Regions from separate parts of the Heyndrickxia vini genome, predicted to be linked through region 2. Evidence: riboswitches for the same ligand, from Rfam matches in the RefSeq annotation. Region 2 holds a riboswitch; each other region holds the start of a gene.

Region 1 (11,165 bases), 850 kb from region 2:
TAATTACTTACTACAGGTTGATCTTCCACTATCGTTATGCCTTTTTTTAATAGTCGGGGAAGCACTATCATATAATAGATTCCAACAAGTAAAAGCCCTCCTCCTACAATACAATAAAGCGTTTCAATCTGTATAAATTTTTGAAAGGAAATACTAATAAATGCTAATGTTAATGTTTGCGCAAGCATCATTAAAGGACTAACCCAGCCTTGTACACGTCCCATATACTTTTTATCGACAATACTTGGCATCCAGCCACCGATAGCGATATTTACTAATGGCAATGTTATTGCTGAGATAAAGATTAATACGAAAAACAGCATTAAATTATTGGCATAACCTGATAGGACAACAAACGTACCAGTAATAATAAGTCCCACAATCATTGCTTGATAGAATTTAACTTTTTGAATGATGAGCGAAGAAATTATACTGCCAATTAAAACTCCGGTTCCGAAAACCACACCTAGTATTACGGAATACTCCTCATAGTTTTGCGGTGCTAGCTTATATTTTAAAATAAATATTGGCATGACTGAAAAACCGCCATTAACAATTCCAAAAATGCAAAATCCGATAATTAGTGAACGCAGTAGCTTGTTTTTAAGAATATAAAATGCACCTGTTTTAAAATCTTTAAAGACAAAACTAATATTCAAGTCCTTCCATTTATGATGACCATTTGGTAATCTAACCTCTTCGGGAATTTTGCATGCTCTCATCAAAAGTCCACTGATGATAAATGAGAGAGAATCAATAACAATTGCACCATACACACCTGTAAAGCGGTAAGCAAGAATCCCTAATGCACTGCCAAACAACATAAATAAACTAGAAACCATTTGATTTAATCCCGCTGACGTAGCATAATCATCCTTTGATAAAACACCTTGTAAGATTCCACTTTCAGCCGGAAAGAAAAATTTAGAAATAGCACTTCTTAGAAAAAGTACAGCAAAGATTAACGGCATCCACCCAATATAGATTGCCCCTATTAAGACGATGGATAGAAATGCACTTAGCGTATCACAATGATAGGCGATTTTTTGCCGATCCATACGATCCGCCAATACACCAACGATAAAGAATACGGCTAATGTTGGCAGCGAGTACATCATCTCGGCAACAGATGCATAGGCTGGCTGATTGGAGAAACGATCGAGTAAATAAAATGTAAATGCTGTAATCCCGATGACACTGCCCATTTGTGAGGTGAAATTCGCAAAAAACAGCTTAACAAAAATAGGATTTTTAAATATTTCCTTAAATTTTTTCATTTTCATACCTCATTTTTATATAATTTTCCTTTATTATAAGTATGGATTTTGATTAATGGCAGGATCTTGTGAAGGTTCTTTTCTCGGTCTATAGTCTGATTTCAATTCGTCCCACTATACTAATGATAAACAAAAAAAACCTCCAAACTGTACTTAGTTTGAAGGTTATTCACCTTTGAATTTTTTAATTTTTTCTTTTATTTTCTCTTCAAGGATTTTCCATTCACTTTTTCCATCTTCTAGTTTTTCTTTGAGTTTTTCTGTACCTTGTTTCAACTTTTCATTTATTTCTTTTGCTTTCGTTTTAATTGGGTGATCTGATTCATATTTTTTTTGGATTTGGCTATTTATCGATTCTGTATCAAATTTTTCCGCTTTCGTGTATTTTAACGTGTTTTGCATAATTGATTGAAAAACAGGAACAACGCCTTGGGCACTTAACCCATATAAATAATGCTCTCGATCGGTTTTATCATAGCCAATCCAAACAGCACCGACAAGATTAGGAGTATAACCGACAAACCATTGGTCAGCCGTTCCGTCTATATTATCATATGGAACTTGTGTTGATCCCGTTTTACCTGCCATTTGATAGCCCGAAACTTTTGCACCTTTACCTGTCCCGGTTTCCATTACATTTAAAAGCATCGATGTCATTTTATCAGCTGTTTTCTTATCCGTTACTTTTGTTACTTTTGGTTTTCTTTCAACAATAATTTTTCCTGTCGGGCCAACAATTTTAGTAATGATGTGCCCATCTTCACGTTTGCCTTCGTTGGCAAATGCCGAATACGCCTCAGCCATTTGTAAAGGAGATACTCCTTTTGTTAATCCGCCAAGTGCAATGCTTAAATTTCGATCTTCATCTGTTAATGGAATGCCAAATCTCTTGACAGCGTCCATTCCTTTATCAATACCAATCTCATTTAATAACCAAACAGCCGGAATATTAATCGAGTCTTCCACTGCCTTATACATCGGTACTTCACCTTGATATTGGCCGTTATAATTTGTCGGTGAGTAATTATGACCAAATGTCATCTTTTCATCCTTCAACATTGAATCAGGCTTATAACCTTCTTCTAAAGCCGGTGTATACACTGCTAATGGCTTAAAGGTCGATCCCGGTGACCGTCTTAATTGTGTCGCTCGATTAAAACCACGAAAAACCTTTTCCCCTCTGCCACCGACTAACCCACGAATTCCACCGGTTTTTGGATCTAGCAGGATTGAACCACTTTGTACAATTTGACCGCCTCTCCCTTGAGGAAAATTATAATTATTGTTATATACATTTTCCAACGAAGATTGTATATTTTGATCCATTTCTGTGTAAATACGATAACCACGGGTCATAATTTCATCTTGCGTCAATCCGAATTTATCTGTCGCTTCTGCTAAGACCGCATCAACATAATAAGGATATTTTCCTTTCAATGGATCTTTCTGTTGATCATCAAGTACTAATTGTTCTTTTTTAGCATCGCCGAATTGTTTTTTCGTGATGTAGCCATATTGTTTCATTGCCCCAAGAACGATGTTTCTGCGCTTTATCGTTCGATCCATATGATAATAAGGATCGAGTGCAGATGGCGCATTTACAATTCCCGCAAGTGCGGCTGCCTCACTAAGATTAATATCTTCTACATCTTTACCAAAATACCGTTGGGCAGCTTTTTGAACTCCCCATGCACCATGTCCAAAATAAACTTGATTTAAATACATTTCTAAAATATCGTCTTTAGTATATTTTTTTTCGATTTCTATTGCTAAAAACAGTTCTTCGATTTTACGCTTATATGTTCTTTCATCTGACAACAAGGCATTTTTAGTTAGCTGTTGGGTAATTGTACTTCCCCCAGCTGTTATGCCACCTGCAGTAAAGTTTTTAAAGAGTGCACTAGTTATTCCTTTCACATCAAAACCACCATGTTGGTAAAAACGATGGTCTTCAATAGCAACAATTGCATCTTTTAAATGTTGAGGCATTTTTTTTATCGAAACGCCTTCTGTTCGGTTTGCGGAGATTTTGCTTGCAACATCTCCGTCTTTATCGTAAATAACAGTCGATTGTGCTAAGCCCTTTTTCAAAGACTCAACATTAGCCGTAGCTGCAAAATATCCAAAAAAGGCAAGAAACGCTAATAGGGTTACTGAGCCTACTAGAATAATTATTTGATTCATATGTGCCTTTTTCCAAAATTTCTTTACAGCTTCACGAAATCGCTGTAACCATTCCATACTTTTCCCTGCTTTCAATTAGTAAAAATTAATACACCTATTTCTAACGTAAAGCATATTATTTTAGATTAGAAAAATCAATGAAAATTAATTTACTTTGTAATAATTTTGTAATATAAAGCATTTATTTGAGTGTTAATTGCAATGTATAAAGGGTATATAGTAAGTAATTTAAAGAGGAGCTGATAAATATGTATCATCATATTTTAGTTTGCTTTGATAACTCAGACGGTAGTAGAAAAGCATTAGAAATTGCGGCAAATTTATATTTATTAAATCCAAACTGTCAATTAAGTGTTGTTCAAGTAATAAACGGAACTTCCCATTCCATCGATACGCCACTGCCGGAAGATAGCTTGGGTAAGTCTGGATATACTGCTATCCCACGTTCAGATGGTGGTGTCTATGCCACACACCTTCCCCCTGAACATTCGATTCAAGAAAATACAAAACACTTTATACAAGATGATGAACCCGATCTTCATGCGGAAGTTGATGAGATTTTACAACCTAAAGGGATATCCTTTCATTTTGATACGCTTTATGGAAAGACTTCCGAGAATATATGCGAATACTCGGAGTCAAATCAAATAGATTTAATTGTCGTTGGTCAGAGTGAAGAAGGGATTTTCAAGCGGATTTTTCTTGGAAGTACTGAGGAAAATATTATTAAAAATACTACCAGAGACGTTCTAGTTGTGAAATAAAAGGTACCTAACTACTAGGTACCCCCTTTTCTTTATTTTTTTATTTGGACAAGCCTTGGGGCAATAAACAAAATCATAATGACAAGTACCGAGCTTAAGACAAAATTGATCGACATATACGTTCCGTTATAAATCAATGAATATAATGCAACCGGTTGCCCTTTAGGTGCATACGATCCGAAAAAGACAATTCCTGTGTAGAAATGGGCAAGGAAACGTAATAAACTACCGAGAAAAACACCAAAAACAGTGTATGTAATCCATCTTCCAGTATTTCCGTTTTCAATAGATGTTTTGATTTTCTTTGCAAAAACACCTGCGAAACCAATCACTGTAAAGGCGACAAAATAGTCGACAATTCCTTGAACTGGATGATAAAACACAGAAAATCCTGTTACGACCTGCAGAACACCTAATATAAATCCAGTTAGCAGCCCGCCTTTTAAGCCCCAGCGATAGGCCATTAAAAAGATCGGTATCATAGCTAATGAAACCGAACCACCTTCAGGCCAAATAGCTTTACAAATAAGTGCTGAAACAAGATCAAGCAAGTAAGCAAGAGCTCCTAGAACAGCTACTTCTACTAAAAACAAAGTTTTTTTATTCATGTTATATTCCCTTCCTTTCTTTTCGTCTGAAGAGTGACTATGCAAAAGCGTGGAGGGAATGTAAAAACAACCGTATTGCGTTTTTTACACAAAAAAAGCAATACAGGACGGTTTAAGGAAATCGCTGCATTGCTTTCTATTCCATCAAACCACAGTCCCTGCGCTAGCATTATCTAACAGGTTCATAGGGTCAGAACTCATACGTTCACTCTCAGCCGATTTAGGCTCCCCTTGTGGGAAAATATTTATTTAATAATACTAATTAACTATACTATTTTTTAAAAGCATTGACAACAAATATATCCATATTCTTAACGATAATATATATGTTCGTTTATTATTATTTTATGAGATTATAAGGACATTTATATAACTTTAACTTGGTATTGTTTAAATATTTTGATATATTTTAAATAAAGAAATTTTTGCTAATTACTATTCTGAAGAAAGTGAGGTGAGAAAGTGATACCGCTTAGACAAGATATCGTTGCATTTTTTGATAGAAATATTGATAAAATTGTTGTGATTTGGAATGAACAATTGTTAAACTCCAAGTCAAATCCTTTAAATTCCAAGTTTTTCAATAAAGATATATGCCATGATTTTTTTATTCAATCATTGTCAATATCAAAGGAGAATTTGGAACACTTTTTAAAATCCCTTGCATCTAATTTTGCTAAAGAAAAACTTGATCAAAATGTCGATTTAGGTGAGCTTACTTATAATTTAAGTATAGGTAAATCCATTATTACTAAATTTTTATATAATGATTATTTAAATTTGAACGATGTACACGCCTACATTGATAAGATTAATTATGCTTTTGATAAATTATTATTTTATGTTGTTACATATTATTCCAATGTTAAAGATCAAATCATTGATAAGAAAAATGAATACATAAACACGACACATCATGAACGTCTAACACTTCTAGGGCAAATGACATCCAGCTTTGTTCATGAATTTCGTAATCCGTTAACTTCCATTCACGGATTTGTGCAATTATTACGTTCCGAAAATCCACAATTACCTTATTTGGATATTATTTCTAATGAACTTGAGCAATTAAAATTTAGTATCTCACAATTTCTTATGCTATCAAAAAAAGAAATTGTGTCGAGTGAAATGACCTCTTTTTCATTAAATGATTTAATTGAAGAAGTCTTATCCTTTTTGTATCCTCGTATTTTAGAAGTAAATGTTGATATCCAAAAACATTATTTACATGAAATTAGTATACAAGGCTTTAAAGATGAAATAAGACAGGTACTTATTAATATTATTTTTAATGCAGTTGATGTACTTAAAAGAGTGGAGAATCCGATTATCCAAATTGAATTAGATATAACAGAAACCTCTGTCATTATTGATATCAGCAATAATGGACCAAAGATACCCGAAGCAATGGTCGATACGATTTTTGAGCCCTTTGTTACAACAAAAAAAAGTGGAACAGGACTCGGTTTGTATGTTTCCAAAAATACAATTGAAAAACACGGTGGAACTTTAACTTGTCAATCTAACGATGATTGGACTATTTTTACAATTATTTTCCCATTATTATAAAAAATATTGAATAAAGCGCATCCACCTTGTTCATCGACGTAAAAACTAGAAGGACTTTGACTGAGATAAAGAAAACACTGGCGATGTAAGGCGAATCGATGTTGACTTATCGTAGGGAAAGTCTTGAAGTTTAAGTCAAAAGACTCCCTTTTAATAAAGGGAGTCTTTTTCAAGTGGCAACGTCCTACCAGAAAAACCAAGGAAGAATCGCTAATCCAGCTATGGCACCAAGTGCGACACCCCAGCCAAATCCACCCCATCCCCAGCCCCAGCCGTACGCGTATCCTCCAAAATTCCTTCGTGGCAGCGGGTCTAGGTAAACCATCCGATTATCTACACGACGAATGATTCCTCGATGTACTCTCCCATCATGTGTTCTTATCTCAACAGGTTTCCCAATATTTCTTTGACAAGTATGATAATGTGAAGCAGACATGTATAATCACCTCCAAGTATCCTTCCACACCATTTTATGGTTAAGTCTCTTAATTGGAGTGGGACAATGGAGCAGGGTAAACGTTTGATTATACCACGAAAAGCGGAAGCGACTTGCTCATCGACGTAAAAGACTTACGGGACTTTGACTGAGATAAAGGAAACACGTTGAGCCTGAAAGGCGAATCGATGTTGACTTATCGTAAGGAAAAGTCCTGAAGTTTTCTAGTCGATAGGCGCTGAAGCTAGACATCTAGAAAAGCGGAAGCGACTTGCTCACCCCCGACATTCAAATGTTTTAAATCTAAAGAAGTCCAATTGTACAAAAGATTACTTTTTCTTAAAATAAGAAAAGTCCAGTCTTAAAAGACCAGACTTCCTTACTTTACCTTAATATACATATGCTGCTCCTACAATGATAAGTAGGATGAACAATACGACGATTAATGCAAATCCTCGGCCAGCACCCCAGCCGCCACCATAGCCGTATCCTCCTGCCGGATAACCACAACCGCAACCGCCACCATACCACATAAGCTTATCACCTCCTTTTAATGATAATTTACCAATTAATTATTAGTTACCTGTTCTCCTCTAATAGGTTCATAGCCCAATTCATGTAGTCGATTTGCAATTTCAATATGACCTAATTGATTTGGATATAGATTGTCACTTGTAAACCAATTGTCCAATTGATCTTGAAAATGATCATGGAGATTCACCATTTTTAAACATTGACGATTCGCTCTACATTCGATATAGCGATTTATGCGCTTTACCCATTTATCTGCTAAAAGATTATCAGGATATGGATTGTGTATACCAAGAGTAATAAGCATATAGTTATCGTCTTGCTCCTCTTTCAAATCGCGTATACCAAGAATGATGTCATCAATTGTACTTCTACATATCCTTGATTTATGAATAAACTCCTCTTCATTGCCCGTTTCATCGTAATTTTTCTTCGCGGTTTGTAAATCTTGATGTCCCACAGATAAAACAATCATGTCACTTTGTTTAACGCTTCTCATGATATTTGGATCATCTAATGATTGAAGAATATCATTGGCATGATTATTTGCATCAGCAATATTTGTTACAAGTACCCTTTCGCCTAAATTCTGTTCAGCTAGACGTGCATGTCGATGTACAAAACTTGGAGATAAAAATGGTGCACCATTCCCTGTACAAAGTCCGTCACCAATCGCGAGATATCTCATGTCACCCCTCCCCACCCATCAAAAGATAAATCTTTATTTATATTTATTCAGCTCTTGATATGTGGTAACTGTCCATATTAAAAATGGGCTTTTGTCTATAAACGAAAAAATTCTATTCAAGGATGATGTCCATTGTCCAAACCTATTAATATGGTATAATTCACTAGTTACTAACGGTTCCCGACTTTTAGAGAGGTGAAAGTCGAAAATTTATATATTAAAAGAGGTGTAATTTTTGAGATTAGCTACATTAAAAAAGGAATGGTTTGGAAATATAAGAGGTGACATCCTATCAGGTATCGTTGTTGGTTTAGCACTTATACCTGAGGCAATTGGGTTCTCTATTATTGCGGGGGTCAATCCAATGATTGGATTGTATGCTTCCTTTTGTATCGCTGTCGTGATTGCTTTCGTTGGCGGTCGGCCGGCAATGATCTCTGCCGCCACTGGTGCAACAGCCGTATTAATGGGAGGGCTTGTACGTGACCACGGATTGCAATATCTTTTAGCGGCCACCATTTTAACAGGAATTATTCAAATCATCCTTGGGATTTTTAAAATTGGCCGGTTAATGAAATTTATTCCGCGCTCAGTTATGACCGGTTTTGTGAATGCATTAGCTATTTTAATTTTCAGCGCACAATTGACTCATTTCAAAGGCGAATCATGGGTAATGTATGCGATGGTTGCAGGAGGACTTGCCATTATTTATCTGTTTCCTCGAATAACTAAGGTAATTCCTTCACCACTTGTTGCAATAATAATTATTACGATCATTTCAATTGCTGCGGGGGCACATGTTAGAACAGTCGGTGATATGGGACAATTAACACAATCACTACCGACTTTTTTGATTCCTGACATACCATTTACAATCGATACATTAAAAATTATCTTTCCAACTTCATTAGCCATCGCATTAGTTGGTTTGTTGGAGTCACTATTAACCGCACAAATTGTGGATGATATGACCGATACAGCAAGCGATAAAAATAAAGAAGCGAGAGGTCAAGGCATTGCAAATATCGTTTCCGGACTTTTCGGTGGAATGGCTGGCTGTGCTATGATTGGTCAATCTGGAATAAATGTTAAATCCGGTGGGCGTGGACGGCTATCAACATTTGTTGCTGGAATATTTTTAATGATATTAATTGTTATCCTAAATAATTTACTCGTCCAAATTCCGATGGCAGCTTTAGTTTCCGTAATGATTATGGTATCAATTGGGACTTTTGATTGGTCCACGTTAAAGAAATTACACAAAATGCCCAAAAGTGATGCAGCCGTTATGTTAGTTACCGTTATTATTGTTGTTGTAACGAATAATCTTTCAATCGGAGTTATTAGCGGTGTTCTCTTAAGCGCGATTTTCTTTGCTGCAAAAATTTCTAACGTTCATGTAGAAAGTGAATTGAAATCACATGCACATTCAAAGATTTATTATGTAAAAGGACAATTATTCTTTGCATCAGTATCTGAGTTCATTACACACTTTAATTTTAATGATGATGTTGAAACGATAATTATTGATGTAACCGAAGCACATATTTGGGACGACTCCGCAGTAGGCGCCATTGACAAAGTCATCTTAAAATACCGCGAGAAAAACAAACAAATTGATATAATCGGATTAAATAAAGCAAGCTCATCACTAATAGATAAATTAGCTATTCATAATAAATAGTACAAAAAAGCTTGGAACACCAAGCTTTTTCACTTTTTTAATAGCTCTCTTTTATGAAAGATTGTTACTTTGTTAAAATACTAAATAATATTGAAAATGCTGAGTGGATTGGAGCGGAATACGAGACTCCTGCGGGATATAGAGGAAAGGTCGAGACCCCACAGACGGAACGTCAAGGAGTTAGAAAAGTAGAGGCGGCTTGCTTATCGACGTACGAACTGGAGGGCATCGACTGAGATAAAGGAATCACGGTGAACCCAAAGGGTGAATCGATGATGACTTATCGTAGGGAGGTGACCGGAAGTTCGATAGTCGATAGCCGCCGGAACTAGACAGGCTCGACTTCCTCCCCGCGGAAAGCGAGTACCTGCAGCGGAAAGGAACGGACCATTTTTTATTCCATGACTTTTAAAGGTATTTCAAGCTAAAATAGCGTATACATCAATAAAGGAAATGAGTTTTCGAAAGATAGGTGATGATGAAATGGAAATGATCAAAAACCTGATTCACAGCCAAAAGCAATTTTTTTCTTCTGGCCAAACGAAAGGCCTTGATTTCCGTATAAAAAATTTAAAAACCTTAAAATCAATGATTATTGAGAATGAAAATGCATTAATGGAAGCATTAAATAAGGATTTAAATAAATCCGAATTCGAAGCATATACGACCGAAATCGGTTTTGTCTTATCAGAAATATCCTTTACCTTAAAAAATATAAAAAAATGGTGTAAGCCTAAACGAACGAAATCAACACTAACCCATTTCGGCTCTAAAGGATATGTTTACAAAGAACCTTATGGAATCGCGTTAATTATTTCGCCATGGAATTATCCTATTAACCTTGCCCTTGCACCAATGATTGGAGCCATTGCTGCAGGTAATTGTGCAATTCTTAAACCTTCAGAATTAACGCCAAATACATCAGGATTATTAAAAATATTAATAAATAAATATTTTCCAACCGAATATATTGAGGTAATTGAAGGCGATTCACAAATAAGCCAAGCATTATTAAATGAAGATGTCGATTATATTTTTTTCACAGGAAGCACCCATGTTGGAAAATTAGTAATGGAGGCAGCCGCAAAGCATTTAACACCTGTAACACTAGAGCTAGGCGGGAAAAGTCCAACTATTGTACATAGCGATGCAAAGCTCACCCTTGCGGCTAAACGAATCGTATGGGGAAAACTATTGAATGCTGGACAAACATGTGTCGCTCCGGACTATTTATTTGTACATGAATCAATAAAATACTCATTCATTGAAGAGGTAAAAAAAGCAATATCTGACCTTTATGGATTGAATATATTAAACAATTCAAACTACACAAAAATTATTAATAAACATCATTTCCGACGATTAACTAAGATGATTGCAGAAACTGGAGGGCAAATTCAATTAGGCGGGAACTGGGAAGAAGA
Region 2 (11,165 bases):
TCATAGACATAGACAAAAATGTACGCAAACGGAGCATAGAGAATATATATAATCAAATCAAATAATTCATACTTTTCCGAATCCATAACAGTGTACAAATCTAGTTTCGATACCGCCAATAAATAATCCGAAATCCTCGCCACTGTAGTACCAAATAACATTATTAATATCGTAATACTAAATGGAAATCTCCTCGGCAAAAATAAAATAATGGCGTATGAAATAAAAATTGCAATGATAACGCACCATTCGTTTTGATCCATCTTTTGTGGAAAAGTTAACATTCATTTTTCTATCCTTTCTGATTTCATTTGTATGTGAAAGAACATTAATAAAATGTAAACAATCGATAAAATGAGAAGATGTATAATAAAGGACCCCCAATAATTCCAATTTTCATAGGTTATTACTCTCCATGTTTTTAAACAGTATTCTAAAACATAAAGAACCCCAGAAAAAAGGGCAGAAATAATCCATTTATTTATCTGACGTTCACTTCTCAAAACTATATTAAAATACAATAGGTATAAAAAAGGGATAACAATAACCACGTAAATTCGGTAAATAATGAATAATCCTACATCGTCACTAATTTTCCACAAATTTAAATTTACAGTAAGAAATGAACTATAGGATGTTACTAAAAATTCCAGAATCATAATAATAAAAAAATTTGCAAGTGGATTGAGTTTTTTCTTAAGCATAAAAAATGAGATAAGTAATATAATTGCTACATCAATAAAAATGGGAAGCTTCATTTATACCATCCCTTAAAGAATTTTCCTTATTATTACTGCAATAATGTTAGTTACTTCTCTTTTGGCATACCATTTTTTCCATTTTACATGTCCATTTATAAAAAAAGATAAGTACTAGAAGTAGAAACGGATCAACTATTGCGGAAATCCATAAATTCCACCATCCATAATGAAAATAACCCCAAGGTTCAGGCAGCAAAGCAACTTTTTCATAAATTAAAATAAACACATACCAGCACACAAAATAGACTATTCGTTTAACTGCGCGGGAATTAACGGGATACCAATTTAGAAATATCATATTTACTGGAGGAACGATTAGAGCAATCGAAGGAATAGATGTCCATCCAATTTCTTTATCAAAATACCAATAACCTTCATATTTCACGTCAACAAATAAATCAACCATCATTTGTAACGAAACCGTGAAACACCATATATGGATAATTTGATTAAGTGAAAGTTTTTTATTGGTAATAAAAGCAACTGTATTAAAAAGGATAATCGCAATAATAAAGCCAATCATAGAAAACTTCCTTTTTAGTATTAGATTAATCTTTTTTACTTTTGTTATTCTGGTGAAAAATTACATTTCTATATATAAAAAAAGGATTGGATGAATAGATAAAGTTTTTCATCCAGTAGTTGCTTCAAAAAAAATGCCTTTTGTAGGTTGATTATTATTCGTAAGCAATATAAGCATTAAACATCCATATATGCTTTTCGAATTTCCCCTGTAACTCGTTTAACAGATCAATTGTCGGTTGATCCTGTTGCTCTTCAGCTAACTTTCTTCCTGTTTCATTCATTTCTTTTACCATTTGTCCATAATCACTAATTAATTGAGAAATCAGCTCATTTTCTTTATCATCCGCCTGAGCCTCAACAAGAGTTGTTTCTTCTAAAAATTTGCTCATCGTTGCTAACGGTTTTCCTCCAATTGCGAGAATTCTTTCTGCAAGTGTATCCACATCATCTGCCATTTCCGTATATAATTCTTCAAATAGTTTATGCAATTGAAAAAAGTGTTTCCCTTGTACAAACCAATGGTAGCGATGGAGTTTAATATACATCACAGAAAAATTAGATAACTCCTGATTTAAAAAATTGATTAATTTTTGATTAGACACGGCAAATTCTCCTTTTTCTTATAGTTTCATTTATTTTTTCCTAAATTCAATTTTTTACCCAACATTAGTTATGGTCATTTGTAGCATATTAAAAAGAAAAAGGGTGAAATTCGTTGAACATTTTAGAAATTGCCGCAAGGACAGCAGGTTCGTTTATTGTTTTATTGTTATTGACTCGATTTATGGGAAGAAAACAGATTTCCCAACTAACATTTTTTAATTATATTACCGGTATATCTATTGGAACTTTGGCTGCAACTATATCTATCGACCGTTCCATCAATTTAGCGGAAAGTGCGACTGCCTTAATTATCTGGACATTACTTACCATATTTGTAGCTATGTTAAGTATTAAATCTAGAAAAGCAAAAGTTTTAATTGATGGACAACCTAAGATTGTCATTAAAGAAGGCAAGATTATGGAAGATACTTTAAAAGATCTTAGATTAGATACGGATTCATTACGCGCTATGTTGCGAAACAAATCCATCTTTTCCATGAAAGAAGTTGAATATGCTATCCTTGAAACAAATGGAGAATTATCTATACTAAAAAAATTTGAAGATCAAGCCCTTTCTAAGAAGGATTTAAATATTCCGTCAAAAAATGAAAGAATAAATAAAACTTCCATTCCTGTAGAAATTATTGTTGATGGGAAAATCATTCATGAAAATATCAACAAGCTAAATGTAAATAAAGAATGGATATTAGATCAATTGCATCAAAAAGGTGTTCACTCTCTTTCGAATGTTTTTTATGCCGAGGTACAAGAAAACGGGGATATTTTTATTGATAAAAGAAATGATCATTTGCTTCACTAGTTGCATTAAAAAAAAAGAAAAAGGCGATTTCTATATCGCCTTTGCTTCATTACACTTAATACTCAATTTCTTCATAATCTTTTGGTTGTGGTAAAGGATTATTAGGCTGTCTAATGTTAGCCTTTGGTTTCGCCTTATTTTGGTTCGCAATTGAATTCTTTTTACTTTTGCTCAAAACACTCACCTCAATGTATATTGTGAGTCCAATGATCTTTTTTATACTTACCGTATATTTGTAAATTCACTATTCCCTTTACTTGGGTTTGTTATATTCGTATAAATAATCAAAAATACTAGATAGCCTAGAACACCGCCGATTGTATTTAAAATAATATCATCTACGTCAAATCCGCCAACATGGTAGATTAACTGTATCGTTTCAACCACAACAGTTGTGAAAAATGATAAGAATAGAACTTTTAAAAATCCGTTCAATCGTTTAATTAATAAAGGAGCAAGAAATCCTAATGGCATAAAGGCAAGAACATTTCCGAAAAGATTGGAAAACCAAATCGTAAAATTAAAATGGTCATAGTAATCAATATACATTTTAATTGTTTTAAAAGGGATTATATTATAATTTTCTTGTGTAGTAGGTATGCGATATCGACCTAGAAAAAGAATGTATAGCATATAGCAAAAATAAACGAAAAAAATAAGCCAGAAAATAATTTTAAGTATTTTTCTTACCTTTTTAAGATTAATGATTTGGAACATCTTACTCCCCCAGCATTCTCTATTACTAAAATGTATGTATCATTTACAATATGATGCATTACCTATTATAGACGATTTTTTTCTCTTTTTTACACAAAATAGGTAATTACCATAAATTCTATTAAAAAAAGGCAATGATATGTACTATCATCACCGTCTGGATTCTTACCTTGCATTTACTTTATTTAAAAATTGCAAAAGGCGGGGATTACTGGATTGTCCGAACACTTCATTAGGAGTGCCCTGTTCAACGACTATCCCTTGATCCATAAATATCACTTGATCGGCAACATCCCGTGCAAATTGCATTTCATGTGTGACTACTACCATTGTCATTCCTTCATTAGCTAAATCTTTCATCACTTTTAATACTTCACCAACGAGCTCTGGATCAAGTGCAGATGTAGGTTCATCAAATAATATGACTTCAGGATCCATCGCCATTGCACGTGCAATCCCAACACGTTGTTGCTGTCCACCGGAAAGTTGATGTGGGTACATGTCTCCACGATCTTTTAACCCTACTTTTTCTAACAATCCTAATGCTTTTTGCTTTGATTCTGCCTTTGAACGTTTCAATACTGTAACTTGACCTTCCATGATGTTTTCCAGTGCTGTCAAATGCGGAAACAAATTATACCCTTGAAATACCATACCTGTTTGTCTGCGTATAGCCATTATTTCTTGAAGCTTTATCTTTCTATTTTCTTGAAATTCCAGTTTTCGATTTCCAATCGAAAGTGAACCTTTATCCGGAATTTCCAATAGATTTAAACAACGCAAAAGAGTCGTTTTTCCTGAACCGGATGGTCCTATAATTACGGCAGTTTGCCCTTTTTTGATGGAAAGCGAAATTCCTTTTAAAACTTCCAAATCATGAAAACGTTTATACAGTTGTTGGATAGTTATCATTTTTCGTCCCTCACTATTTCGCTACCGTTCGATTATATCTCCTTTCAAGTGTAGATTGACCAAACGATAACACTGTACTAAAAATTAAATAAATGAATGCGACTTCTATATATAGCCAAAGCGGTTCATAGGTGGCAGCAACTATTTGTTGGCTTTTTTGGAACATTTCAGTAACCGTTATCGTTGCAGCAAGCGACGTATCTTTCACTAAGCTGATAAATGAATTCCCTAAAGGGGGCAAAGATACACGCATAGCTTGTGGTAATATAATTCTTCTCATTGCTTGGGATTTCTTCATCCCTATTGAATAAGCTGCTTCCCATTGGCCTTTAGGAATGGACAAAATGGATGCGCGAAATATTTCAGAGCTATATGCTCCCACATTTAAGGTGAAACCAATTATTGCTGCAGGAAATGGATCTAATGTAACTCCTAATTTAGGCAGTCCGTAAAAAAGGATAAACAATTGTACGAGTAATGGAGTCCCTCTGAAAATCCATAAATAAATTTTAGCGAGAACGATTAATGGCTTAATTGTAGAAATACGAATAATCGCTGTAAGAAATGCTAGTATTGTTCCTAATATAAATGTAATAATGGATAGAGGAATTGTGAAATATATACCTGCTTTTAGTATAGGAAAAAAGGAATCACGTAGGATTTCTATTATTCGGATGGTAGATTCATCTGTAAACATCTTTAATCGATCCCTTTACTTCGACACATCTGTGCCAAACCATTTTTTTGAAATTTTTAAATAGGTCCCATCTTTTTTCATATCTGCAAGTGCTCCGTTTACAGCTTTCACTAATTCATCTGAATTTTTCCGAAAAAGAAAAGCATTACTTGTCGCATTTTTTTCTTCATAAACGATTTTTATAGGCAAATTTGGTTTGTGTTTTTTTAAATCTAAATAAGAAAGACTATCGTTTATTGTTGCGTCAATTCGTTTTGAAGTGATTAGATCAATTGATTGGTTAAATCCATCAACGACCGTGTTTGTTGCACCATGATCTTCTGCAATTTTTCGATAATTACTATCTAACGACTGCCCTACTTTTTTTCCTTTTAGGTCATTTAACGTTTTTATGTCATGATTATCCTTTCCTACAATTAACACAGCTTTCGAGACGATATATGGATCTGACATATCATATTTTTTCAATCGATCCGTCCGCACGGCCACTTCATTTGCAACTAAGTCATAGCGTTTTGCATCTAACCCTGCAATCATTCCGTCCCATTTTGTTTCAATGTACTTCGGTTTTATTTTTAATCGTTTAAATACCTCATTCGCAATGTCGATATCAAAACCAGTAAGATTCCCAGATTGGTCATGGTAGGTAAATGGTGAATATGTCCCTTCAGTGCCGATATTTACGAATCCTTTGTCTTTAATTTGGTCATAAAGATTTTTTTGTTCTTTTTTCTTGTCATTGTTTGAGCTACAAGAAGTTGCCATTATTGCTAATGCTAATATTATGAGTGTGAATAGTAATTTTCTCATCGAGCATCCCTCATTTTTGTATTTATTATTTATTCTCGTAGTTTTGCCCTATGCAAAAAGGGATATGCATTTTCTCCATATTCAGTATCCTCATAATCATTAATTTCACTTCTGAAAATCACACTATTTTTGTTTGTACATATAGTATGACAAGGAGGTGGTTAACAATGGTTCAATTGTTTTTAGCTACAATCGTTGCTGGATTTGCATTACTTGGCTTAAGTCTGCTTGGTGTTGTTACGGGGACATTAGCTACAGTAGTTGAATTCATTGGAGCAGGTGCCGTTATTCTCTTTGCTATCGTACTAATTGTTAAAGCAATTATGGCTTTACTAGGAAAACTGAATGTATAATCTATTTTCCTCATAAAGTATGGGAGGATGCCCAAGCTTATTTATAAGGACTTATCAATATATTTATCATTTTTCGAAAAAAGTGGGGTTTCCCACTTTTTTTCTATTGATTTATCATACATATTTTTTAGCTATCAAAAGAAAATAAAGCAAAAGGAGGGTCAAACTTTGGTTAACCAAAACTTTGAAAAATTCCATAAGCTCCAAGAAAAACATAAGTCAAGTTATCTTGGAAAGGATACGGATCAAAAACAATTAAATCCAGATCCAGAATATAATAATCAATCGAATACCGATAAAGCAATTGGAGCAACAGGAAGAGAACTAAAATAGGCTAGGGGTTTTATCCCCTGGCCGCTTTACTTTTAAACATAAAATTCTACTTTTTTAAACGAGTTGAGTATGCTTACAACGAGCCCTACACAAGAAATTGTAATAAATGAAAAAATAAGCTTCCCATCTTTTAATACATACATACCGATGAATATAATCAATGCATCAATGATGAATATTATAATACCAGGATTAATTGACGACCATTTTGATATTAATAAAGCTAATAGGTCGACACCACCGGGACTTGTATGATGTCGTAACATAATTCCTACTCCAATCCCTATACATAGACCGCCCAAAATCGCACTTAGAAGGATTGGTAACTGGATTATTCCTGCGAGTGGGAAAAATAAATCAATCATAATTGATGAAATACACATGCCTATCAAGCCATTAATAAAATATGATTTATCAAATGTAAGAGCCAATAAATATATCGGTGTATTTAAAAGGATAATCAGATGACCTAATTTAAATCCCCAAAGGTATTTTAATAGTAAACTGACACCGAATATCCCGCCATTTATTAAATGTAATGGCAAAATAAATACATTGATACCAATAGCAATAAATATACAAGCAACAGTAATAATGATGATTCTTTTCATTACTTTTCCCACCCTTGTCCGAATGACCTACTTCATATATATGATGGGACAAGGAAAATAAACCTTTATTTATATTTCGAATATTGACTTACTATGTAATTAACAGCACCTACTTTTTCAGTTCTCAGTAATTTCTTCTCGTGTTCTTACAATTCCCATTCCTATTGGTAAATAGCTTCACTTGCTCATTTTTAAATTCTCTTTTTTTGCACGATACAATTTAATATTATCTATTTATAAATTTTTTTGCTGCTTCCTTCGGATTTTTTGCTTTCATAATTGCGGAAACTACCGCAATTCCAGAAAAATTTATTTCTTTTAGTTGCTGAACATTTTCTAAAGTTATTCCACCAATTGCTACAGCTGGTATGTTTACGGAATCTCTAACAGCTTTTAACGTTTTTTTAGGTAACACAATTGCATCCTGTTTTGTTTTTGTAGAAAAGGCAGACCCTATTCCAATATAATCAGCTCCATTTTTTTCCGCTAATTGTGCTTGTTCGACCGTTTGCGCAGAAACGCCAATAATCATTGACCGGGGAACTATTCGCTTTAAGGCAGAAAGCGGCATATCGTTTTGACCAACATGGATGCCATCAGCCCCTACCGCTAACGCAATATCAACACGATCATTTATGATTAAAGGCACTTGATAGCTTTTTAACAACGCTTTTAGATGTATTGCTTTTTTATAAAATGCGAGTCCATCGGTGTCCTTTTCACGAAGTTGAACGATCGTCACTCCACCTTGTACAGCTTCTTCAACAATTGATAAAAGTTCGCCTATTGGAGTTCGTTCATCGGTAACTAAATAAAGATTGTAATTAACATTCACGTATTTGCACCTCTTTAGCAAGAATTTCCTCGTTCATTCGAAAGATTTCATCCATCAGCTTTAATTTATATGTTCCAATTCCCTCGTTTATTTCCAAGTGTTGTGTTGCACGCTCTCCCGAAAGAGACATAATTGACATTCCGGTTATGGCAGCTTCTAAATGATCAGATGCGACGGCAGATATACTTCCTATGAGTGAAGTAGACATACATCCCGTTCCAGTTATTCTTGTTAACTTTTCATCTCCATTTGATAGGAAATAGTTCTTACTTCCGTTGGATACGACGTCTACTTTGCCGCTTATGCCAACAACACATTGGAATGCATTGGCAGCTTGCTGAGCTATTTCAATCGATGGTACAGATCCTTCACCCGCGTCGACTCCTTTTGTTCCACCTGTACCACCAATTAATGTATGTATTTCACTGCTATTCCCACGGATGATTGCCATCTTTACTTTTTCTAATAGTTCCATAGATCGTTCTGTTCGATAAGTTGTTGCGCCAACACCGACAGGATCCAATACAACTGGAATTCCTTTTTTATTAGCAGCGATTCCCGCATGCAGCATGGATTCGAAAACAAGATCATGAATCGTTCCTAAGTTGATAATTAAGGCATCAGCTAGATGAATCATCTCTTCTACCTCTTTCATTTCGGTCGCCATTACTGGTGAAGCTCCGATTGCTAGTGTGACATTAGCACAATCATTTATAGTTACGACATTTGTCATATGGTGAATAAGTGGTTTTTTTTCTTTAACTAATGTCAATAACCGTGTCATTTTTGAAATTTCCATTGGAAAACCTCCACTATTATTTGTCTACTAGTCCAGCACGCTCATATAATTGGAAGAAATGGTTTGTTGGACCATGTCCATTACCTATTTCAAGGCTATGTTCAATAGCTACCGTAATATAATCTTTTGCCTTTTTAACTGCGCTCAATAGCGTTTCTTCCTGAGCTATAAAAGCCGCGATCGCTGAAGATAACGTACACCCTGTTCCATGAACATTTTTCGTATGAATTCTTTTCCCGTATAGCCATGTAAATTGATTTCCGTCAAAAAATAAATCATTAGGATCTCCTTCTAAATGGCCACCTTTTAATAAAACATTTTTAGCACCAAGTTCCTTTAATTTGAGGCAAGCGTGATACATGTCTTCAATCGTACAAATTCTACTATCTGTTAAACATTCAGCTTCAGGTATATTAGGTGTAATTAGTGTGACAATTGGCAGCAATTTTTCTTTTAACGCTTCAATCGCATTTTGCTGCAATAAATGGTGACCACCTTTCGATATCATTACTGGATCAAGGATGATATGCTGCGGATGATACGTAATTAATTCCTTTGCAACTACGGTAACATTCTCTTCCGTTCCGAGCATTCCAATTTTAACTGCATCAACCGGAATGTCATTGAAAATAGCAGATATTTGATCACGGATCATTTGTGAATCAATCATTTGCACAGATTTTACTTCCGTTGTGTTTTGGGCAGTAACTGCGGTAATAACCGACATTCCAAACACACCTAAGGAAGAAAATGTTTTAATATCTGCTTGTATCCCAGCTCCACCTCCTGAATCAGATCCTGCGATTGTAAGTGCTGTTTTCATGAACGATTCCTCCAAACGTTTGATTTTTGTTAGGAAGCTCTTCTTTTTCCTACAAAAAAGCCGCTTTCCACAATAGAAAGCGGCAATAACTGAACTGTAACTAGAATATACAGAATAGCTATTTAGACCGCTTCCCTACGCCGGCATAATCCGGATCAGGTACAAAGGGTTTCAATCAATGATATCTCTCAGCCTATGGCTCCCCTAGCAGAAAAAATTATGAAATTGTACACAAAAAAGCCCATCGTAAGTTTTTAGATGGGCAGAATTGAATTATTTCTCATACTCCCACTTCCTTACGCCAGCATAAACTGGATCAAGTTCAAAGGGTCCAGAACATCTCTGTCTCAGTCTTATTTAGACTCCCCTAGTGAAAAACTATTCATTTAAGTATATGTTAGCATAAATTAGATGAAAAGAAAGAGTATTTTTGCATATTTAACATTTGGTTATTAGTAATATTCTAAACACTATTCTTTGCACAAAAAAATCAGCTCCCGACTGGAAACTGATTTATGAGTTGTCAATTAAGGGCCGCCTTTGCCGTATGAGTAGTAAGAAAGTTTTAAACCACCACTCCTCAAAGTGGGTGTTTGCAGAAACGTTCTTGCTTGTCTTCCATGCCATATAGGCGAAAGCTTGTCATTCCAGTTTCAATATAAAACTCCCTGTTACAGCTTAAAGGTTAAAACTTTATTATCAATACGTACAATGCAGCTTGTATTGTTATATTACTTTATTATAATTATTTTTTCAAGTGAAATGATTTCCTGGAATAATAAAACTACCTCCAAAAAATACCTATTAAAACAATCGCACCTAATAAGATCCCCCCAATTTGTCCGACAAGACCTGTTGACAATGCCGGACGACTTTTTTGATCTTTTAATATTTCTACCTGTGCAGATAACTGATTTACTTGATTTCGCAGTTCTTGAATTTCATATTTTAATTGTTCATTTTCTTGTGTCATGTAAAATCCCCCTAATTTTTATGCTATCATGTCATTTTTATGAATGCATGTGCAATAATATTTTGAAATTATTGAGGGTGGTTGTCTAAATCCACTGACTTGTTTTATATCTTCGGTTATAATGTTTTTTCAATCCAACGGCTAAAAGTTGAAATGATACAATCGCAAACAGTAAGCATACTAATGGAATGAAAAGAACGAAATGGTTTCCCCACAAATTATCCCTTGCCTGTCCTACTAAACCCGCCCATTCTTTCGTAATTGAATGATATAAAGTTGGTGAGGTTTCTAGCTTCGTTCCCCCTATAAAAATATTGAATAATGCTAATTGTCCCATCACAGTGATCGCTGTAACAATTTCAAGAACAAATAATATGACAATATCCTCTTTTAAATGCGGAATGATATGATTATTAATGATTCCCCACTTTGACGTTCCTGTTGTGATCGCGGATTCGATAAAAGGTGAGCGATATACTTGAACCGTTTTTTCACGAATCGATGCTGCCACACTCGGAATTCCGATTATCGTCGATACGATGATAAAAACGACGATTAATGATAGAGGTCTAATATTTGGATTAAAAGAAATC
Region 3 (11,165 bases), 1.8 Mb from region 2:
CATAATAATAAAATAAAAAAAGGCGATGTTCTTGCAGTTGCACAGGTTGCAGGTGTAATGGCTGCAAAAAAAGCCTGGGATCTCATTCCGATGTGTCATCCTATTTTAATTAATGGGGTAAATATTGAATTTAGTTGGGAACAAAAAGACGAAAATGTTTATATATTAAAGATCATTTCAAGTGTAAAAACAAAGGGAAACACTGGTGTTGAGATGGAAGCATTAACTGCTGCATCTGTAACCGCTTTAACTGTGTATGATATGTGCAAAGCCATTGACAAAGGTATGGTTATTGGACCAACGTTTTTGATAGAAAAAACAGGCGGTGTTTCAAGCACTGATTATCTGAGGGGATAGTTTTTAGGCAAACGCTTTTTTAGTTAGATTTATATGGGGGACCTATCGTATGAATGAAGAAATAATTAAAATACCTCAAGCCACAGCAAAACGATTACCATTATATTATCGATTTTTGAGGAATTTACATAACTCTGGCAAGCAACGTGTATCTTCGGCAGAGTTAAGCGAAGCTGTGAAAGTCGATTCCGCCACGATTCGCAGGGATTTTTCATACTTCGGGGCATTAGGAAAAAAGGGATACGGGTACAATGTTAATTATCTTTTAACTTTTTTTCGAAAAACTTTAGACCAAGATGAATTAACGAAAGTAGCTCTGATTGGTGTGGGAAATTTAGGAACAGCATTTCTAAATTATAATTTTATGAAAAATAATAATACAAAAATAGAAATCGCATTTGATATAGATCCAAATAAGGTAGGTAAAAAAATTGGAGATGTATCTATTTATAGTTTGGAAGAGCTTGAAACAAGGTTAATTAGTGAAGATATCAGTGTTATTATTCTTACTATACCAGCGGAAGTTGCACAACGGGTTACTGATCAGGTGACAACGAAAACAAACGTAAAAGGTATATTAAATTTTACACCGGCTAGACTAAATGTACCGTCATCTATACGTGTTCATCATATTGATTTAGCAGTAGAGTTGCAATCATTAGTTTATTTTCTAAAGCACTATCCAAATGACACGGAAATTTCACAAGACTAATTAATAAGATAATGGATTAAACGTTTAATTTGTATTATCATGTACATATGAGGAGGTGGGCACAGATGGGACCAGGAATTGGAAGTATTATTCTCATTGTGATTGTTGCCTTACTAGTTTTCGGACCAAAGAAATTACCCCAATTGGGCAGAGCTGCCGGGGATACATTAAAAGAATTTAAAAATGCAACTAAGGGCTTGGCGGATGAAGAAGACGATAAGCCAAAAACAGATAAAGACAACGTTAAGTAAATGTTAGGATGAATTCATATGAGTCAAAAAGACATGACGATTTTTGAACATTTATCCGAGTTAAGAAAGCGACTGTTTGTGATAGTCGTTTTCTTTATCTTGGCTGTAATTGTAAGTTTTTTTCTTTCACAACCAATTATTCGATATCTCCAACATTCTGATTTTGCACAAGAAATGACAATGAATGCGTTTCGGCTGACAGACCCTTTTAAAGTTTTTATGGAAGTTACTCTGTATTTGGCCGTAGTGATTATTTTGCCAGTCATTCTTTATCAACTTTGGGCATTTATTAGTCCCGGTTTATATGAAAAAGAGCGGAAAGTTACATTGAGTTATATTCCAATCGCACTTATTCTCTTTTTAGCTGGACTAGCATTCGCTTATTTTATATTGTTTCCGTTAATCTTACGGTTCATGATGAAGCTATCAACACAAATGGATATTAATCCGGTCATTGGTATTAATGAATATTTTTCGTTTTTGTTTCAGATTACCCTCCCGTTTGGGATTCTGTTTGAATTACCAATCGTTATCATGTTTTTAACGAGATTAGGGATTATCACACCAATGTTTTTAGCGAAAATTAGAAAGTATGCCTATTTCTTTCTTCTTGTTCTTGCTGCCTTTATCACACCACCAGATGTAATGTCACAAATTGTTGTCGGTGTACCGCTAATGGTTCTATACGAAATTAGTATATTGGTTTCGAAAGTTGGTTATCGAAAAGCGAAAGCAGCGGAATTACAATATGCACTGCAAAATGATAATGAATAAGAAAAGCGGAGGCGCCTTGTTCAGCCCCGACAAGCAAATAACCTTTGGCAAAAAAAGTCTGCTCTTTGACTTTTATTGCCGAAGGTTATTTGACCTCGATGGGCTAGGCGCTGGAGCTGGACAGCATGAATAAAAACCTTCCAGCTGGAAGGTTTTTATTTTTTTTGATGGTTTTTTAACCGAAAATGCAATGTGATTAATCGAAATCCTGATCCATAATCAATCGTTGCTAAAAAGATAAGCATGTAAGCAAAAAAAGACCATCCATGAAGATTAACTTGTTTTACGGCAAAATAAGTAAACAGGGTGCCAAGAAGGCAATAGATCACTCCTGATTGTAGTGGTCTCATGAGAAAAGTCCTCCAATAAAGCTTTGTTTCTCAATTATTTTTTGAATTTCTTCGCGGTTCAATAGCTGAGCAATAACGACTATTGTATTCATTATTACGTGTGCGCTTATTGGGACTAAAATTCGATTTGTTTTTTTATACAAAAAGGCAAAAGTGAATCCCATAGCAGAATAAAGTAATAAGTGCACAAACTCCATATGTGCAAGACCAAAAATGACGGAACTAATAAGTGCCGAAGAAAAAAAAGATAAATATTTATTAAGTGTTCCAAAAATAATTTTCCTAAAGACAATTTCCTCCAAAATTGGGCCAATTATTGAACTTACAACAACAACAATCGGAAAAGTTTCGATTAGGTTTACGATACGCTGAGTGTTTTCCGATCCAGGTTTAATGCCAATCATTTGTTCAATGATAGATGCAAGTGTTTGAGCAATAAATGCTAGAAAAATCCCTCCGACTGCCCATGAGATTGATTTTCCGGCAGAAAGCGGTGTACTTCTCTCTAATTGATATTTACGTTCAGATTTTCGTAAAATCAGCAAAACAATAATCAAAGCGGAAATAAAGCTGATTACGATCCAATAAACAGGCGTCATCATTTTCATATAACTTTCTGAAGTATGAAATCCTTTCACGCCAATAAGATAAACAATGGGATAACCGACATAGCCAGATAATTGCATGGCAATATACGTAATTAAAATATATGCATATTCTTTTTTCACAATATTTTTCCTTTCCTATTAGCTCATAATCTCATTCTACTATTGAATAAATAGAGGTTCAAATATTAAGAAGTGCAGCACTTTTTTAACCTTCAAACTATTATATGTGGAAATCTCCTCCAATTATGAATAGAAATTATATTAGGACATAAACTTGAATATTGCGCAAAGTTCTATTTGAAGGGTTTCCAAACTAATAGAAGAGTTTTTTCAAAAAAGTTAACTGTGAGACTTGCAAAATGGAATTGAATTATTTATTATAATAATTGTGTTAGCACTCAAGAGTAACGAGTGCTAATAATTAAAAATTTACATAAAATTATTGAGGAGGTTGTTTCACTTGTTAAAACCACTTGGAGATCGCGTCGTAATTGAACTAGTAGAAACAGAGGAAAAAACTGCAAGCGGTATCGTTCTTCCTGATTCTGCAAAGGAAAAACCGCAAGAAGGTAAGGTAGTAGCTGTAGGTACTGGACGTGTTTTAGATAGCGGTGAGCGCGTTGCTCTTGAAGTATCTGAAGGCGATCGCATCATCTTCTCTAAATATGCTGGTACAGAAGTGAAATACCAAGGTAACGAATATTTAATTCTTCGTGATTCAGACATTCTAGCTATTGTACAATAGTTATTTACCATTTTCGAAAATAAATACATCATTAAAGAAGATCGAGGAGGTAATTTCAAATGGCAAAAGAAATTAAATTCAGTGAAGATGCACGCCGTGCTATGCTTCGCGGAGTTGATAAATTAGCAGATGCTGTAAAAGTAACACTTGGACCTAAAGGACGTAACGTGGTTCTTGAGAAAAAGTTTGGTTCTCCACTTATTACTAATGATGGTGTAACGATTGCTAAAGAAATCGAACTTGAAGATGCATTCGAAAACATGGGTGCTAAACTTGTATCAGAAGTTGCAAGCAAAACAAATGATGTTGCTGGTGACGGTACAACGACTGCAACTGTACTTGCTCAAGCCATGATTCGTGAAGGCTTGAAAAACGTAACAGCTGGTGCAAACCCTGTGGGTATCCGTAAAGGAATTGAAAAAGCTGTTCAAACAGCTGTTGAAGAACTTAATGCGATTTCTAAACCAATCGAAGGTAAAGAGTCGATTGCACAAGTTGCTGCAATCTCTGCTGCTGATGAAGAAGTGGGCCAATTGATTGCTGAAGCAATGGAACGTGTTGGAAACGATGGTGTTATCACAATCGAAGAATCAAAAGGCTTCACAACTGAATTAGATGTTGTAGAAGGTATGCAATTTGATCGTGGCTATGTTTCACCATACATGGTTACAGATACAGATAAATTAGAAGCAGTTCTTGAAAATCCATATATTTTAATCACAGATAAAAAGATTACAAATATTCAAGAAGTTTTACCAGTTCTTGAACAAGTGGTACAACAAGGCAAACCGCTTCTTATCATTGCTGAGGATGTTGAAGGTGAAGCACAAGCAACACTTATCGTAAACAAACTTCGTGGAACATTTAATGCAGTTGCTGTTAAAGCACCTGGATTCGGTGACCGTCGTAAAGCAATGTTAGAAGATATCGCTGTTCTAACAGGTGGTCAAGTTATCACTGAAGATTTAGGACTTGATCTTAAGACAGCTACAATTGATTCTCTTGGACGCGCTGCTAAAGTTGTTGTTACAAAAGAAAACACAACAATCGTTGAAGGTTCAGGCGATTCTGCAAGCATTTCAGCTCGCGTAAATCAAATTCGTGTTCAATTAGAAGAAACGACTTCTGAATTTGACCGTGAAAAATTACAAGAGCGCCTAGCTAAGCTTGCGGGCGGAGTAGCAGTAATCAAAGTTGGTGCCGCAACTGAAACTGAGTTAAAAGAACGCAAACTTCGTATTGAAGATGCACTTAACTCTACTCGTGCGGCTGTTGAAGAAGGTATCGTATCCGGTGGTGGTACGGCACTTGTAAATGTATACAATAAAGTTTCTTCTGTTGACGCTGAAGGTGATGTTGCAACAGGTATCAACATCGTTCTACGTGCATTGGAAGAACCAGTACGCCAAATTGCTCACAATGCTGGTCTTGAAGGATCTGTAATTGTGGATCGTTTGAAAAAAGAACAAGTAGGTATTGGCTTCAATGCAGCTAACGGTGAATGGGTAAACATGTTCGAAGCGGGCATTGTTGATCCAACTAAAGTTACTCGTTATGCACTTCAAAATGCAGCTTCTGTAGCGGCTATGTTACTAACAACTGAAGCAGTTGTAGCAGATAAACCTGAAGAAAATGCAGGTCCTGCAATGCCTGATATGGGCGGCATGGGCATGGGCGGCATGATGTAATTCATCTGCCCAATAGTAAAAAAATCCTCTAAGATTTTATCTTAGAGGATTTTTTTTTGTGGATTACCTACGTTTTTTTAATTGTTTCATGTTTTACAATATCAATAAAAAATGTATAGTAAAGCATCTGCTGCTTACTATACATTTTTATCATTAATTAAACTCATCTATATCAATCTTACATTCCTTCAATGGAACCACTTTTGTTTTCTTAATAAATTTATATCCTAGCCACATGATGATAAATAATGGGATACCGAGATAAGCGGCGATCAGGTCCATCCAATTTATTTTATCTCCGAGAAAGGCTTGATAGTCTTGAGCTAATATGACAACTAATCCAACGACAAATGCGAGAATCGGGCCAAACGGATAAAGTTTTGCTCGGTAAGGAAGCTTTTCAAGTGAATGTCCTTGAGCGATATAAGCCTTCCTAAATCGATAATGACTGGCAGCAATACCGAGCCAAAAGATAAATCCCGTTATTCCTGCTGCATTTAACAGCCACATATAAATCGCCCCATCGCCGAAAGCGGATGCCAAAAATGCGAGCATCCCCACCAAAGTTGTTGCAATAAGTGCGGCGACTGGAACTCCACGCTTATTTAACTTTCCAAAAAACTTAGGAGCTTGTCCTTCTTTTGCCATAGCAAATAAAATTCTTGTAGATGCATAAAGACTTGAGTTTCCGGCAGACAATACTGCCGTTAAGATGACTGCATTCATTAACGATGCGGCGAATGCGAGCCCAGCCTTTTTGAACACTAACGTAAATGGACTGACCATGATGTCTTCACTTTGTAGGCTTTCAGTTGTATAAGGAATAATTAAGCCTATAACTAGAATTGCAAGTACATAAAATAAAAGAATTCTCCAAAATACACTTTTGATGGCTTTTGGTACATTTTCTCTCGGATTTTCACTTTCGCCTGCAGCTACACCGACAATTTCTGTTCCTTGAAAAGAAAATCCTGCGGTAAGAAACACTCCGATAACTGCAAGTAAACCACCATGAAAGGGTGCGTCACCAATTGTGAAGTTTTTAAAGCCAATGGCGTCACCTTTCATTATACCTAATATCATTAAAATACCTACAATAATGAAAATAATGATGGTAGCTACTTTAATGAAAGAGAACCAATATTCGCCTTCTCCGTATCCTTTAACAGAAAGAATATTCAATCCGAAAATAATCAGGATAAAAAGGCCACTCCATAACCAAGATGGGCTATCTGGGAACCAAAATTTCATGACTAATGTTGATGCGGAAAGTTCCGCCGCAAGTGTGATTGCCCAGCTGTACCAATAGTTCCACCCTAATGCAAATCCAAGTGCGGGATCGATAAAGCGGGTAGCATAGGTGCTAAATGCCCCACTTGTTGGCATGAAAGAAGCAAGTTCACCAAGGCTCGTCATAATAAAATACACCATGACACCAATTATCAAATAGGCAAGCAATGCGCCGCCAGGTCCTGCTTGATAAATAGCAGATCCACTTCCAAGAAATAGCCCGGTTCCAATTGAACCACCTAATGAAATCATCGTTAAATGCCGTGCTTTTAAACTCCGTTGTAAGCCACCATTTTGATTTTCCATCTATATAAACCCTCCGTATTCCATTCATACCCTTAAATTAACCATATTTAAACAAATGGCTTTGTTAAAGTTCAATGTTAATTATGGCGCCTTGTTGATTGGAGCGGAAGGTGCGAGACTCCTGCGGGAAAAACGGTATACGGGAGACCCCGCAGCGCGATAAGCGTCGAGGAGGCTCCCGAACCGCCCGCGGAAAGCGAGCACCTGCAGCGGAAATCAACATCGAATAAAACCAATGGATATTTATAAATAAAAAGTTATATTAATAACTATATAAAGATATCATAAACCGAAAAGATTGAAAATAGAAAGCTGTATATTTTACCATGTGGATGAATTAAATTGCATGTACAATATTTTTTTAGAATAGTTATTGAATAAATGATTACAAAGTATCTTTACATACGATTATCTCTCATGTATGATTAGGGCGAATAATAAAACTGCATATGACCTATCTACACTAGGGGTGCTGAAAAAGCTGAGATGTGAACGTGGAAGTGCGTTCCGATCCCTTATTACCCGATCTAGATAATACTAGCGTGGGGAAGTGTAGTAGTATTGGTGTAAGATCATTCATTGATTTGCATCTTTTCGTATACTACTGCATCTTCCTAGAGATGCAGTTTTTTTATTCTCCAAAAAAGAGAGGAGAATGGTTATGACAGAAGTATGTGGAACAAGTAGAATTGTAGGTTTTCGTTTTTCCCTTTATCCGATGGCGGATAATTTTGTAGATATAATTTTATCTACGCTTCAACAAGTTGACACCTCTAAAGTATGGGTAAAAACAGATGATATTAGTACAGTGATTCGCGGAAAAATGGATCATGTTTTTGACGTAGCAAAAACGATCTATTTAATTGCGGCAAATACTAAAAAACATGTTGTATTGAATGGAACATTTTCAATAGGATGCCCGGGAGATTCAGATGGAGATGTGTATATGTCTGAGGACGATGTTCGGATGAATGAAGACAGAGTAAAAAATATTCATATTGAAGCACCTACACAGTTTGCGTTATATCCAATGAATAATGAAAACTATATGCAAATCATTGCAGATGTTGTGGAAATTGCCAAACAACAAAACACATTTACTGCTGGAATTCACTATGCCAGCAGATTGGACGGGGATGCGCACGATGTGTTTACAACACTTGAGCGGGCCTTTCATTACTCACAGGAAAAAGTTAAGCATGTAACAATGACAGTGAATATTTCGGCGAATAGTCCTTCGACTAAGAAGAAATAGGGGAGGGAAAAATGATGTCTAAATGGAGTCTGCGTGAAATTGTTGTGATGTCAGTGTTAGGGATTGTCTTTGCCATCGTATATTTATTATTTACCCAAGTAGGGAATATTTTTTTTGGGTTAGTTGGACCGATCGGGTATGAACCGATATTTGGGATATGGTTCATCGTTTCTATCATTGTTGCCAATATTATTCGCAAGCCGGGTGCAGCTATTTTGTCGGAAACGATTGCAGCATTTGTGGAAATCTTAATAGGAAATGCGGTTGGTCCAAGACTATTAATCTCTGGAATGATCCAAGGTTTAGGTGCTGAGGTAGTGTTTGCCGCAACTGGCTGGAAGCGTTATTCAACATGGGTGTTAATGCTTGCTGGAGTTGGCTCGGCTCTATTTAGTTTTGCATGGGGATATTTTATCTCGGGATTCGCAACGCTATCCACATCATATGTTTTATCCATGCTGGCGATACGAATGGTTTCTGGTGCGCTCCTTGCAGGATTATTAGGTAAATATATAAGTGAAGGATTGGCACAAACAGGAGTGCTTAATGGAATGCCATTAGGCAAAGAGATAAAAAAGAGAAAAGTGGCATGATTGAAATGGAGATACGGGAACCCTTATTAGAAGTTAGGAATCTTTCAGTATCTTATGAGGAGCAATCGATTATAAACAATATCTCCTTTTCCATAAATAAAGGTGAAAAACTTCTATTATTAGGACCAAGTGGCTCCGGGAAAAGTTCGTTAGCACTTTGTTTAAACGGGCTGATTCCAAATTCAATTGAAGGGGACAGAACGGGAAGTATTAAATATGTAGGGAAAGAGATTCAATCTTATGAACCGGGGCAATTAAGCAGCCGAATTGGCGTAGTATTTCAAGATCCGGATTCCCAATTTTGTATGCTCACTGTAGAGGATGAAATCGCATTTGGCTTAGAAAATATAAAAATACCTAAAGAAGAAATGAAACAAAAAATAGAATGGTCGCTTTCATTAGTTGGTTTAGAAGAGTATAAAAAAGCTTATATTTCTACTTTATCAGGCGGAATGAAGCAAAAGCTGGCACTTGCATGTGTGATGGCGATGGAACCGGAATTGATGATTCTTGATGAACCCACTGCCTTGCTAGATCCAATGGCGACAAAAGAATTTGTCGTAACGATTGATAGACTGCAAAGAGAATTAGATTTTTCCCTTATCGTTATTGAGCATAAACTTGATTATTGGGTTCCTTTTATTGACCGTACCCTTGTTTTTACACAATCGGGGCAACTGTTGTATGATGGTTCATTGAAAAAAGGATTGGTTCTTCATTTTGATGATATGAAAGACTTTGGCATATGTCTTCCGAAGGTGACAGTATTCGGTCAACAGGTGAAAGAAAACTTTTATCCCATAACAGTGGATGAATTAATGGAAGAGTTAGATGAGATAAATGGTTTTTTTCCATTACAGGCAATGAATGATATCTCATCATCGCCGTTAATCCGAATGGAAAACGTATCTTTTTCCCGGGGAGAGAAGAAAATTTCAAACCATATTCATTTATCATTAAATAAGGGTGAGTGGACAGCGATAGTAGGACCAAATGGTGCAGGTAAATCTACATTAACCTTGTTGTTGGCGGGACTTCTTAAGGAAAAACAAGGAGAGATTTACTATAAGAACAAAGCGTTTAAGGATTTAGATGAAAAGGTAAAGCTAAATTCAATAGGTTACGTTTTTCAAAACCCAGAGCATCAATTTATTGCGGATACAGTTTTCGAAGAAATCGCATTTGGACCAAGAATGAAAAATATAGAAGAAATAGACTTAATCGTTTCTAATATTCTTTCAGATTTTCGTTTACTTGGGTTAAAGGATCATAATCCCTTCACATTAAGTCAAGGGCAAAAGCGGAGATTAAGTGTTGCAACGATGCTAGTTGATGAAAGAGAATTCCTTATTTTAGATGAGCCTACCTTTGGACAGGATGAAAAAGCGACGAATGAGATGATGAAAATGATTCAGTCTCGAGTTAATTTGGGAATGTCGGCGTTAATGGTGACGCACGATATGGAATTAGTGGCGAAATTTGCTCATCAAGTTATCGTTCTTGTCGAAGGTAAAGTAATGTTTCAGGGAACACCGCATGAACTATTTATAGAAAATAGTGAGATTGTGCAGAGAGCAAACCTTGACATTCCATTACTCTATTCAATTTGGCATACATATGGAAGAAGAGGTGAACCTATTGCGGCTTCAGTTATTAAATCCTAGTATAAAAGCAATTGCCGTTTTGGTTTCTGTTGTGCTTTTAGCTTTTGTATTTGACCCGTTAACTCCATTGCTTTACTTGTTTTTTACGGTTTTAATCACATTCATTTTTGGTGAAGTAGGAATTAAAAAATGGTGTATACGATTTATTCCTTTTTTTATCATTGCCTTTGGTTATGTGTGGACAACAACGGTTTTTTCTCATCCACCAAGTAATACTAGTTTTGTAACTTATGTCAATGTCGGTCCTATTGAAATTACCGATTACGGACTTAGAACAGGATTATCACTTGGTTTAAGGGTCCTTTGTTTCGCTGCGTTATCTTTACTGTTTATTTTAACAACAGACACTACTAAATTTATGTTAAGTCTGATTCAACAGTGTAAACTTCCACCTAAGCTTGCCTACGGAATTTTGGCAGGCTACCGATTTTTACCTTTATTAAAGGAGGAGTTTACGATCATTAGAAATGCGCATCGAATTCGAGGTGTTCATAGGGAGAAAGGGATAAAAGGGAGAATCCAGCTTTTAAAAAAATACACCATACCTCTTTTAGCAAGTGCGATTCGCAAGG

What was found. Region 2 has a riboswitch for thiamine pyrophosphate ahead of thiD (bifunctional hydroxymethylpyrimidine kinase/phosphomethylpyrimidine kinase). Riboswitches for the same ligand answer to the same signal wherever they lie in the genome.
Region 1: another riboswitch for thiamine pyrophosphate. It lies ahead of thiT (energy-coupled thiamine transporter ThiT); the one in region 2 lies ahead of thiD (bifunctional hydroxymethylpyrimidine kinase/phosphomethylpyrimidine kinase).
Region 3: another riboswitch for thiamine pyrophosphate. It lies ahead of I5776_RS19505 (YkoF family thiamine/hydroxymethylpyrimidine-binding protein); the one in region 2 lies ahead of thiD (bifunctional hydroxymethylpyrimidine kinase/phosphomethylpyrimidine kinase).

The regions. Positions count from the first base shown of each region.
Region 1 is NZ_CP065425.1:2,950,029-2,961,193, forward strand. Features, by position in the region: gene I5776_RS14795 (MFS transporter) at 1-1,277, opposite strand, end outside; gene I5776_RS14800 (transglycosylase domain-containing protein) at 1,443-3,518, opposite strand; gene I5776_RS14805 (universal stress protein) at 3,710-4,225, shown strand; gene thiT (energy-coupled thiamine transporter ThiT) at 4,258-4,833, opposite strand; TPP riboswitch at 4,971-5,075, opposite strand; gene I5776_RS14815 (ATP-binding protein) at 5,296-6,402, shown strand; gene I5776_RS14820 (LSm family protein) at 6,587-6,838, opposite strand; gene I5776_RS14825 (YjcZ family sporulation protein) at 7,228-7,371, opposite strand; gene I5776_RS14830 (SGNH/GDSL hydrolase family protein) at 7,407-8,057, opposite strand; gene I5776_RS14835 (SulP family inorganic anion transporter) at 8,293-9,741, shown strand; gene I5776_RS14840 (aldehyde dehydrogenase) at 10,225-11,165, shown strand, end outside.
Region 2 is NZ_CP065425.1:2,099,982-2,111,146, forward strand. Features, by position in the region: gene I5776_RS10555 (hypothetical protein) at 805-1,284, opposite strand; gene I5776_RS10560 (Dps family protein) at 1,439-1,888, opposite strand; gene I5776_RS10565 (YetF domain-containing protein) at 2,002-2,709, shown strand; gene I5776_RS10570 (VanZ family protein) at 2,932-3,426, opposite strand; gene I5776_RS10575 (amino acid ABC transporter ATP-binding protein) at 3,592-4,338, opposite strand; gene I5776_RS10580 (amino acid ABC transporter permease) at 4,352-5,035, opposite strand; gene I5776_RS10585 (amino acid ABC transporter substrate-binding protein) at 5,051-5,845, opposite strand; gene I5776_RS10590 (hypothetical protein) at 6,013-6,198, shown strand; gene I5776_RS10595 (hypothetical protein) at 6,367-6,531, shown strand; gene I5776_RS10600 (YitT family protein) at 6,564-7,142, opposite strand; gene thiE (thiamine phosphate synthase) at 7,369-7,977, opposite strand; gene thiM (hydroxyethylthiazole kinase) at 7,967-8,776, opposite strand; gene thiD (bifunctional hydroxymethylpyrimidine kinase/phosphomethylpyrimidine kinase) at 8,793-9,599, opposite strand; TPP riboswitch at 9,715-9,815, opposite strand; TPP riboswitch at 9,876-9,978, opposite strand; RNA gene ssrS (6S RNA) at 10,127-10,322, opposite strand; gene I5776_RS10625 (hypothetical protein) at 10,384-10,572, opposite strand; gene I5776_RS10630 (ABC transporter permease) at 10,658-11,165, opposite strand, start outside.
Region 3 is NZ_CP065425.1:3,933,948-3,945,112, reverse strand. Features, by position in the region: gene moaC (cyclic pyranopterin monophosphate synthase MoaC) at 1-357, shown strand, start outside; gene I5776_RS19545 (redox-sensing transcriptional repressor Rex) at 407-1,069, shown strand; gene I5776_RS19540 (twin-arginine translocase TatA/TatE family subunit) at 1,135-1,320, shown strand; gene tatC (twin-arginine translocase subunit TatC) at 1,339-2,094, shown strand; gene I5776_RS19530 (YdiK family protein) at 2,250-2,444, opposite strand; gene I5776_RS19525 (CPBP family intramembrane glutamic endopeptidase) at 2,441-3,172, opposite strand; gene groES (co-chaperone GroES) at 3,513-3,797, shown strand; gene groL (chaperonin GroEL) at 3,857-5,485, shown strand; gene I5776_RS19510 (amino acid permease) at 5,639-7,081, opposite strand; TPP riboswitch at 7,537-7,647, shown strand; gene I5776_RS19505 (YkoF family thiamine/hydroxymethylpyrimidine-binding protein) at 7,743-8,336, shown strand; gene I5776_RS19500 (ECF transporter S component) at 8,351-8,929, shown strand; gene I5776_RS19495 (ABC transporter ATP-binding protein) at 8,926-10,593, shown strand; gene I5776_RS19490 (energy-coupling factor transporter transmembrane component T family protein) at 10,568-11,165, shown strand, end outside.